Regions from separate parts of the Serratia sp. CoH_134_PS_4 genome, predicted to be linked through region 2. Evidence: predicted binding sites of a transcription regulator. Region 2 holds the regulator's gene; each other region holds the start of a gene.

Region 1 (2,271 bases), on a different contig from region 2:
CCACCACCGCCGCACGCTGCCCCTTCAATACCGACTCAATGTACTGTTGTAGAGACAGGTCCAGCGTCAGATAGATATTTTTACCGGCCTGTGGCGGTTGTTCCTTCAGCAGGCGTATCACGCGACCATGGTTGTCCACCTCCACTTCTTGATAACCGGTCGTGCCATGCAATTCGGACTCGTAGTAAGCCTCGATGCCCTGCTTACCGATATTGTGGTCGGCGGCATAGTTCTCGCTCAGACCGGCTTTATCCAGCCGCTTTAAATCACCGTCATTGATTTTCGAGACGTAACCCACGACATGGGCTAATTCGGCCCCGTAGGGATATTCCCGCTGCTGATAGGTATCAATGGTCACGCCGTCAAAGCGATACTGATTTACCGCAAAACGTGCCACCTCGGTTTCTGTCAGACCCGTTTTCAGTGTCACCGGTTTATAGCGGCCGTTGTGATGCATTTCATCGCGAAAAGCAGTGATATCTTCGGGGGTCAGATCGACAATCGGCGTCAACGCCTGCAAAAGCGCAGCCATATTGTCGATTTTGCTGGGGGTAATCTGGATCTGGTACAGCGTAATGTTGCGCACCAAAGGAATGCCATTGCGGTCGAATATCAGCCCTCGGCTGGGTGCAATTGGCACCATTTTAATGTCGTTTTGGTTGGACCGCGTTTGGTAAAAGGCATGCTGCTTAACCTGCAGACGGTACAGGTTAACAATCAAAATGCCAAAACAGGCGACAACCAACACCATCGCCACGCCAGCACGGCGGATAAACAGCATTTCCTCAGCGGAATGGTCACGGATTTTATCTTTTAATAGTGCCATACGTGGCAAGTTACCTGTCTGACGTCACATTTTCCCAAGATAAATCAGGGCAGTGAAAAGTCGGCAAGCATAGCGTTATTGGCTAACGGTCCCCATGAAAAGGTTGCTAATGAAATGGCATAAATGTTTCAGCATGTTTGAATGTTACCAAATGCCGATTTTCCCCCGTTCAGGGATTGAGCAGTGATTTGCAGCGATGCTACAATGTGACGAAGATCACACTAATTTACCCTTGCCCGCACTGATTTCCCGACGCACCGCCGGGTGCGGCTTTTCCACCAAGGATCATGTTCGATGAGTACCATAGCCACAGGTTTTATTATGATGCGCTGGGAGTTACTGAGCGCTGTTATGATGTTTTTGGCCAGCCAGCTAAATGTCGTGTGCCGTAAGACCAGCCGTAACGGTATGGCATTTATGTTCAGCAGCCTGGGGCTATTCACCACCTGTTGGTTCGTTATGGGCCTGATGGGCATCAGCGTCAGCCAGGAAGGATTTGTGCAATTTTGGTCAAACGCGTGGGATATGTATGTCGACGTGGTGAGCAACACGCCTGTCGACTGGCCCATGCCCTGAAATCGCCTCGGCAGGTAGAGTGCGACGCGCTTTACCTGCCGTGAATATCGGCTCCGGCCTCGATGTTATATTCTTTCCGCGTTGTTCGTAGGGGTAAATAAACGCTAAACCAACCTGATTCATTCCAAAACGGTTCATCGACTCGTTTTACAATAGTGCACCACTTTATTGAATAAGGAATATTCAAATGCATAGAAACACCTTTAAAATAATAACACTTTTCTGCGCCACGGTATTTTCGACGGCCTCTTTTGCGACCGTATCCGTCGTCAAAAAGAGCAATGTAAAAAACAATAACGTTGAATCCGCCAAAATCCTGTATGTCGGCGATGTCACGGAAAAAAGTGTCACCGAACTCATTGCCTCCATCGATGAAATTAACGCCAGCTACCCCGCGTTAAAACACCTGTATTTGTATATCAATAGCGGCGGCGGTGATATGGCCAGCGGTTACATGGCTTATGAAGCGGTCAAGAGCTCGCCGGTCCCCATTACCACGGTTAACTCGGCGTTTGTCGGTTCAGCGGCAACCCTGTTCTATTGTGCCGGTAAAGAAAGACTCTCCATGCCCGCCGCCAGCTTTATGCTGCATCCTGCGGCTGCGTCAAACATCAAGCAAGACTATCTGAAGCCTAACGAAATAGCGCAAATCAAGCAGTTCTCTGACGGTTACAATGCGTTGTTCCGTAACGTATATAAACAATGCACCACGTATAATGATGAAGAAATAAGTAAAATGCTGTTCAATGAAGATGGCCGCCAACTTATTAATCTCGATACTGCATTGGCAAGGAAGATGACGACCGACAAAGCCAATAAGATGGAAACTGTTCCAGTGTCTTATTACATCTTGAATGAAGAAACCAATA
Region 2 (2,271 bases):
GCGTCTGCTGGAAGGCAAAAAAATCGAATAAGTGGGTAGAGCGCGGCAGTCAGCCGCGCCTTTTCACCATTAGGCCACGTCGCGGATTTCAAAGCTGTGAGTCACGCTGGCGGCCTTACTCAGCATCAATGACACCGAGCAGTATTTCTCCGCCGAGAGATTCACCGCCCGCTCAACGATTTTGTCGCTCAGATCTTTACCGCTCACGATAAAGTGCAGGTTGATATGGGTGAACAGCCGCGGTGCTTCTTCACGTCGTTCAGAAGTCAGCTTGACCTCGCAATCACGCACATCATTACGCCCTTTTTGCAGGATCGACACCACATCGATAGCACTACAGCCCCCTACCGACATCAGCACCATTTCCATCGGGCTGGGCGCTTTGTCGCCCGCATTGCCGTCCATCAACACCTGATGGCCAGACGCGGATTCACCCAGAAACGTTAACCCTTCCACCCACTTAACTCTTGCCTGCATACTGGTCACTCCGGTTAATTTCTTAAAATCAGGGTACGCTTTCGCATAGAAACTGGCAACGGAACCTGATGCTAATCATGCTGAAGCGAGACAACACAAGACACCCGCCTCACTCTGTGCTACAAACAGAGCCGCAATAAATCTTTCCGGGACACTGATTTCAGGGAAACTCCCAGGGAAAGGCTCCTTTACCGGTATGTTAACAGAATGTAGCTTGCAGCTCTCCCGGCAAGTTAATATGCTAGAGCGACAGCGTATATTTATGACACGCCTCAAAATCTGCTGATAGCCACCATTAAAACAACGGCGACAACAGGTTTTACAGGGAACTCTGACCCCTGTGACACAAGGCAGCGATAACAACAGAGGATAACAGCGAATGGTTCTCGGCAAACCGCAAACAGACCCTACTCTCGAATGGTTCCTGTCTCATTGCCATATCCACAAATATCCATCCAAAAGTACGCTGATTCACCAAGGTGAAAAAGCCGAAACGCTTTACTACATCGTCAAAGGCTCCGTCGCGGTGCTGATTAAGGATGAAGAAGGTAAAGAGATGATTTTATCCTACCTTAACCAGGGGGATTTCATCGGCGAGCTTGGATTATTTGAAGAAGGTCAGGAGCGTAGCGCCTGGGTTAGGGCGAAGACCGCCTGCGAAGTGGCTGAAATTTCCTACAAGAAATTCCGCCAGTTAATTCAGGTCAACCCGGACATCCTGATGCGCCTGTCAGCCCAGATGGCAAACCGTCTGCAGATAACATCTGAGAAAGTGGGTAACCTCGCCTTCCTGGACGTTACAGGCCGTATCGCGCAAACACTGCTGAACCTGGCGAAACAACCTGATGCCATGACCCATCCTGATGGTATGCAGATTAAAATTACTCGTCAGGAAATTGGCCAAATCGTCGGTTGTTCACGTGAAACCGTTGGCCGTATTCTGAAAATGCTTGAAGATCAAAACCTGATCTCCGCCCACGGCAAAACCATTGTCGTTTACGGCACGCGTTAATCACTGAAAAAACGGCGCGATGATTCGCGCCGTTTTTTTATGCCCCAAGTCATCATGTGGCGCAGACTGATTTACCACCCGGAAGTCAACTATGCACTGCGGCAAACGCTGGTGCTGTGCCTGCCAGTGTTACTCGGCCTGTTGAGCGGCCAACTGCAATACGGCCTATTATTTTCCCTGGTTCCTGCCTGCTGCAATATTGCCGGGCTAGACACCCCTCACAAACGCTTCTTCAAACGTCTGATCGTCGGTGGCTCTCTATTTGCACTCAGCAGCCTGCTATTACAGCAAGCATTGCTTTGGCACTTGCCGTTGCCGGTGTTGATGCTTGGCCTGGCACTGCTTCTCGGCGTCAGCGGTGAAATAAGTCCGTTACATGCCCGCCTGTTGCCCGCCTCGCTGGTTGCCGCCATTTTCTCCCTCAGTATGGCCGGTACAGTTCCGCTTTGGCACGCACCGCTGCTATACGTCGTGGGTACCGCCTGGTACGGGCTGTTTACCTGGTTTTGGTTCACGCTGTGGAAAGAACAACCGATGCGCGAATCGCTCAATCAGCTCTATTTGGAACTGGCGGACTACTTTGAGGCCAAATATTCGCTGCTGACCCAGCATACCGATCCACAGACCGCATTACCGCCACTGTTGATACGCCAGCAAAAAGTGATGGATCTGATCACCCTGCTGTATCAGCAGCTTAACTTTCTACCGCACGCCAGTAACCTCGAACAAAAGCGCCTACAGCGTACTTTTCAGGTCGCACTGGATCTGCAGGAACACATTAC
Region 3 (2,271 bases), on a different contig from region 2:
GCGTGTACGTTCAGGTTGGTGATCCAACCGTCAGCCGGTGCACGTACCGTGGTACGTTCCAGATCCAACTGCGCCAGTTCGCGTGTCGCGACGGCCTTGGCTAACTGATGCTCGACCGTCTGCAGTACGTTATTCGCCTGGTCTATCTCTTCTTGCGACATCGCCTGCACACCTAAACGTACGCGGCGGCCAGCCTCACGTCTTTTTTCCGCTGCCAACGTCTGGTAATAGGCAACATCGGCGCTGGCTTGCGCCAATGCCTGCTGATAACGCGGCTGATCGATCACCAACAGCACCTGCCCTTTCTTCACCAGTTGGTTATCTACCAAAGGCACGTCGGTGAGCAGACCGCTGACATCTGGGGCTATCGCGACCACGTCAGCAGTAAACTTGGCGTCTCGCGTCCAGGGAGACTCGGTGTAGAACACCCACGCTTTGAAGATGGCGATTATCCCCAGCAGGACCAGGATCAGTGTGATCGCGATTCGGGCTATTTTTATTGAAAAATTTTTCACAGCGACCTCAAACGAAAAGACATGAAATCAGATAGAACAAACAGCAATACAGCGCGGTATTAAACAACGCTGGATGCCAGACAAAATCGTAAATCCCGGTGGGCTGCAGCAACCGGCGCAGCAAAAAAAACAGCGCTAGCGAAACCAGCAACTCAAAAAAGACCGGGGGAAACGACAGTCCGAAAATGACCATAACCGGAAGCAAACTCATCAATTTTTCCTTATTACTCACTGCACCGGGCATTAACCTTTATACCCGTCATCTTTCAAGTTGCAGCGTTGTTACCTGCACGCTATCACCCCAGTGACTTACTAAAGTAAGTGCCTGAGGATGAGCAAGTTGGGCACCTGGCTGCAACTTGAAAGCTATAGGGTATATTCCCATTCACATTCTCTTTACATTTTAGCGTGCGCGCACCACAAATTCCGGCCCAGACAGGTCAGGAACCTGAAAAAAGAGTAAACTCTGGAACGTACATCCGCGATAGGAATTGCGAGGATACCTGAGGGTTCGGCCCCAATGACGCTGCCGATCACACTCACGCGTTGGTAAGGTCTTTCCACCCGACTACGTTATATTAGCTTGCTTACTATCAACTCATCAACAATCTGTGATCTAAATCACTTTTAAGCCAGAGTGAATAATGGAAAGACTAAAACGGATGTCAGTATTCGCCAAAGTGGTTGAATGCGGGTCGTTTACGGCGGCTGCACGTCAGCTTGATATGAGCGTTTCATCTATCAGCCAGACCGTCTCCAAACTGGAAAATGAGCTACAGGTTAAGCTGCTTAATCGCAGCACGCGCAGTATTGGCCTGACGGAAGCCGGAAAAATTTACTATCAGGGGTGTCGTCGCATGTTGCTGGAAGTCAGCGAAGTGCACGAACAGCTGTACGCCTTTAACAATACGCCGACCGGCACGCTACGAATTGGCAGCTCATCCACCATGGCGCAAAACGTGTTGGCTACCATGACCGCCGATATGCTGAAAGAGTATCCCGGTCTGACCGTGAACCTGGTGACCGGCATTCCGGCACCGGATTTGATCGCTGATGGATTGGACGTGGTGATTCGCACGGGTGCGCTGCAGGACTCTAGCTTGTTTTCCAAACGACTGGGTTCAATGCCAATGGTGGTGTGTGCCGCCAAAAGCTATCTCAGCCAGTACGGTACACCACAAAAACCGAGCGATATGGTCAATTTTTCCTGGTTGGAATACAGCGTGCGGCCGGATAGTGAATTCGAACTGATCGCACCGGAAGGCATCAGTACACGTATTGCACCGCAGGGGCGTTTCGTCACCAATGATTCACAGACCATGATCCGCTGGTTAAAAGCCGGGGCAGGCATTGCCTATGCACCGCTGATGTGGGTGATCGAAGAGATCAAACGCGGCGAGATCGAGATCCTTTTCAAAAGTTATCATTCGGATCCTCGCCCGGTGTACGCCGTGTACACCGAGAAAGATAAGCTGCCGCTCAAAGTACAGGTGTGCATCAACTACCTGACCGACTACTTTAAGCGCGTGGGTGAGGTCTATCAGGGCTATCGTTGAGCAGAACACGACGAGCCCAGGTACCCAGTACCAGTAATACCAGCATGCCCAGACCCCAGATTAACCAGACGGCATATCCCGCCCAGGTGAGCAGGCGCGGGAAAGAACCTGCCAACCCGCTCGCCAGCTGCTGCAACAAGGGCAACCCGGTATCCAACAGCGTCTGCGGTACCAGGCTGAGCAAACCGGTAAACGGTGGC

Evidence for each region. The regulator CRP, encoded in region 2, controls carbon source genes, mostly activating them, when cyclic AMP is high. The targets are predictions, from matches to a motif close to ATGTGANNNNNNTCACAT.
Region 1: a site for CRP is predicted at 1,031-1,048, ahead of AC2FCQ_RS03155 (YjcB family protein). Genes of this name have one in related genera too.
Region 3: a site for CRP is predicted at 1,125-1,142, ahead of aaeR (HTH-type transcriptional activator AaeR). Genes of this name have one in related genera too.

The regions. Positions count from the first base shown of each region.
Region 1 covers NZ_JBXWKI010000001.1:691,650-693,920, forward strand. The annotation lists gene mrdA (penicillin-binding protein 2) at 1-826, opposite strand, end outside; gene AC2FCQ_RS03155 (YjcB family protein) at 1,121-1,402, shown strand; gene AC2FCQ_RS03160 (ATP-dependent Clp protease proteolytic subunit) at 1,590-2,271, shown strand, end outside.
Region 2 covers NZ_JBXWKI010000009.1:46,772-49,042, forward strand. The annotation lists gene AC2FCQ_RS15325 (phosphoribulokinase) at 1-31, shown strand, start outside; gene AC2FCQ_RS15330 (OsmC family protein) at 70-477, opposite strand; gene crp (cAMP-activated global transcriptional regulator CRP) at 857-1,489, shown strand; gene AC2FCQ_RS15340 (YccS/YhfK family putative transporter) at 1,544-2,271, shown strand, end outside.
Region 3 covers NZ_JBXWKI010000005.1:239,718-241,988, forward strand. The annotation lists gene aaeA (p-hydroxybenzoic acid efflux pump subunit AaeA) at 1-515, opposite strand, end outside; gene aaeX (p-hydroxybenzoic acid efflux pump operon protein AaeX) at 523-726, opposite strand; gene aaeR (HTH-type transcriptional activator AaeR) at 1,160-2,071, shown strand; gene AC2FCQ_RS10910 (hypothetical protein) at 2,034-2,271, opposite strand, start outside.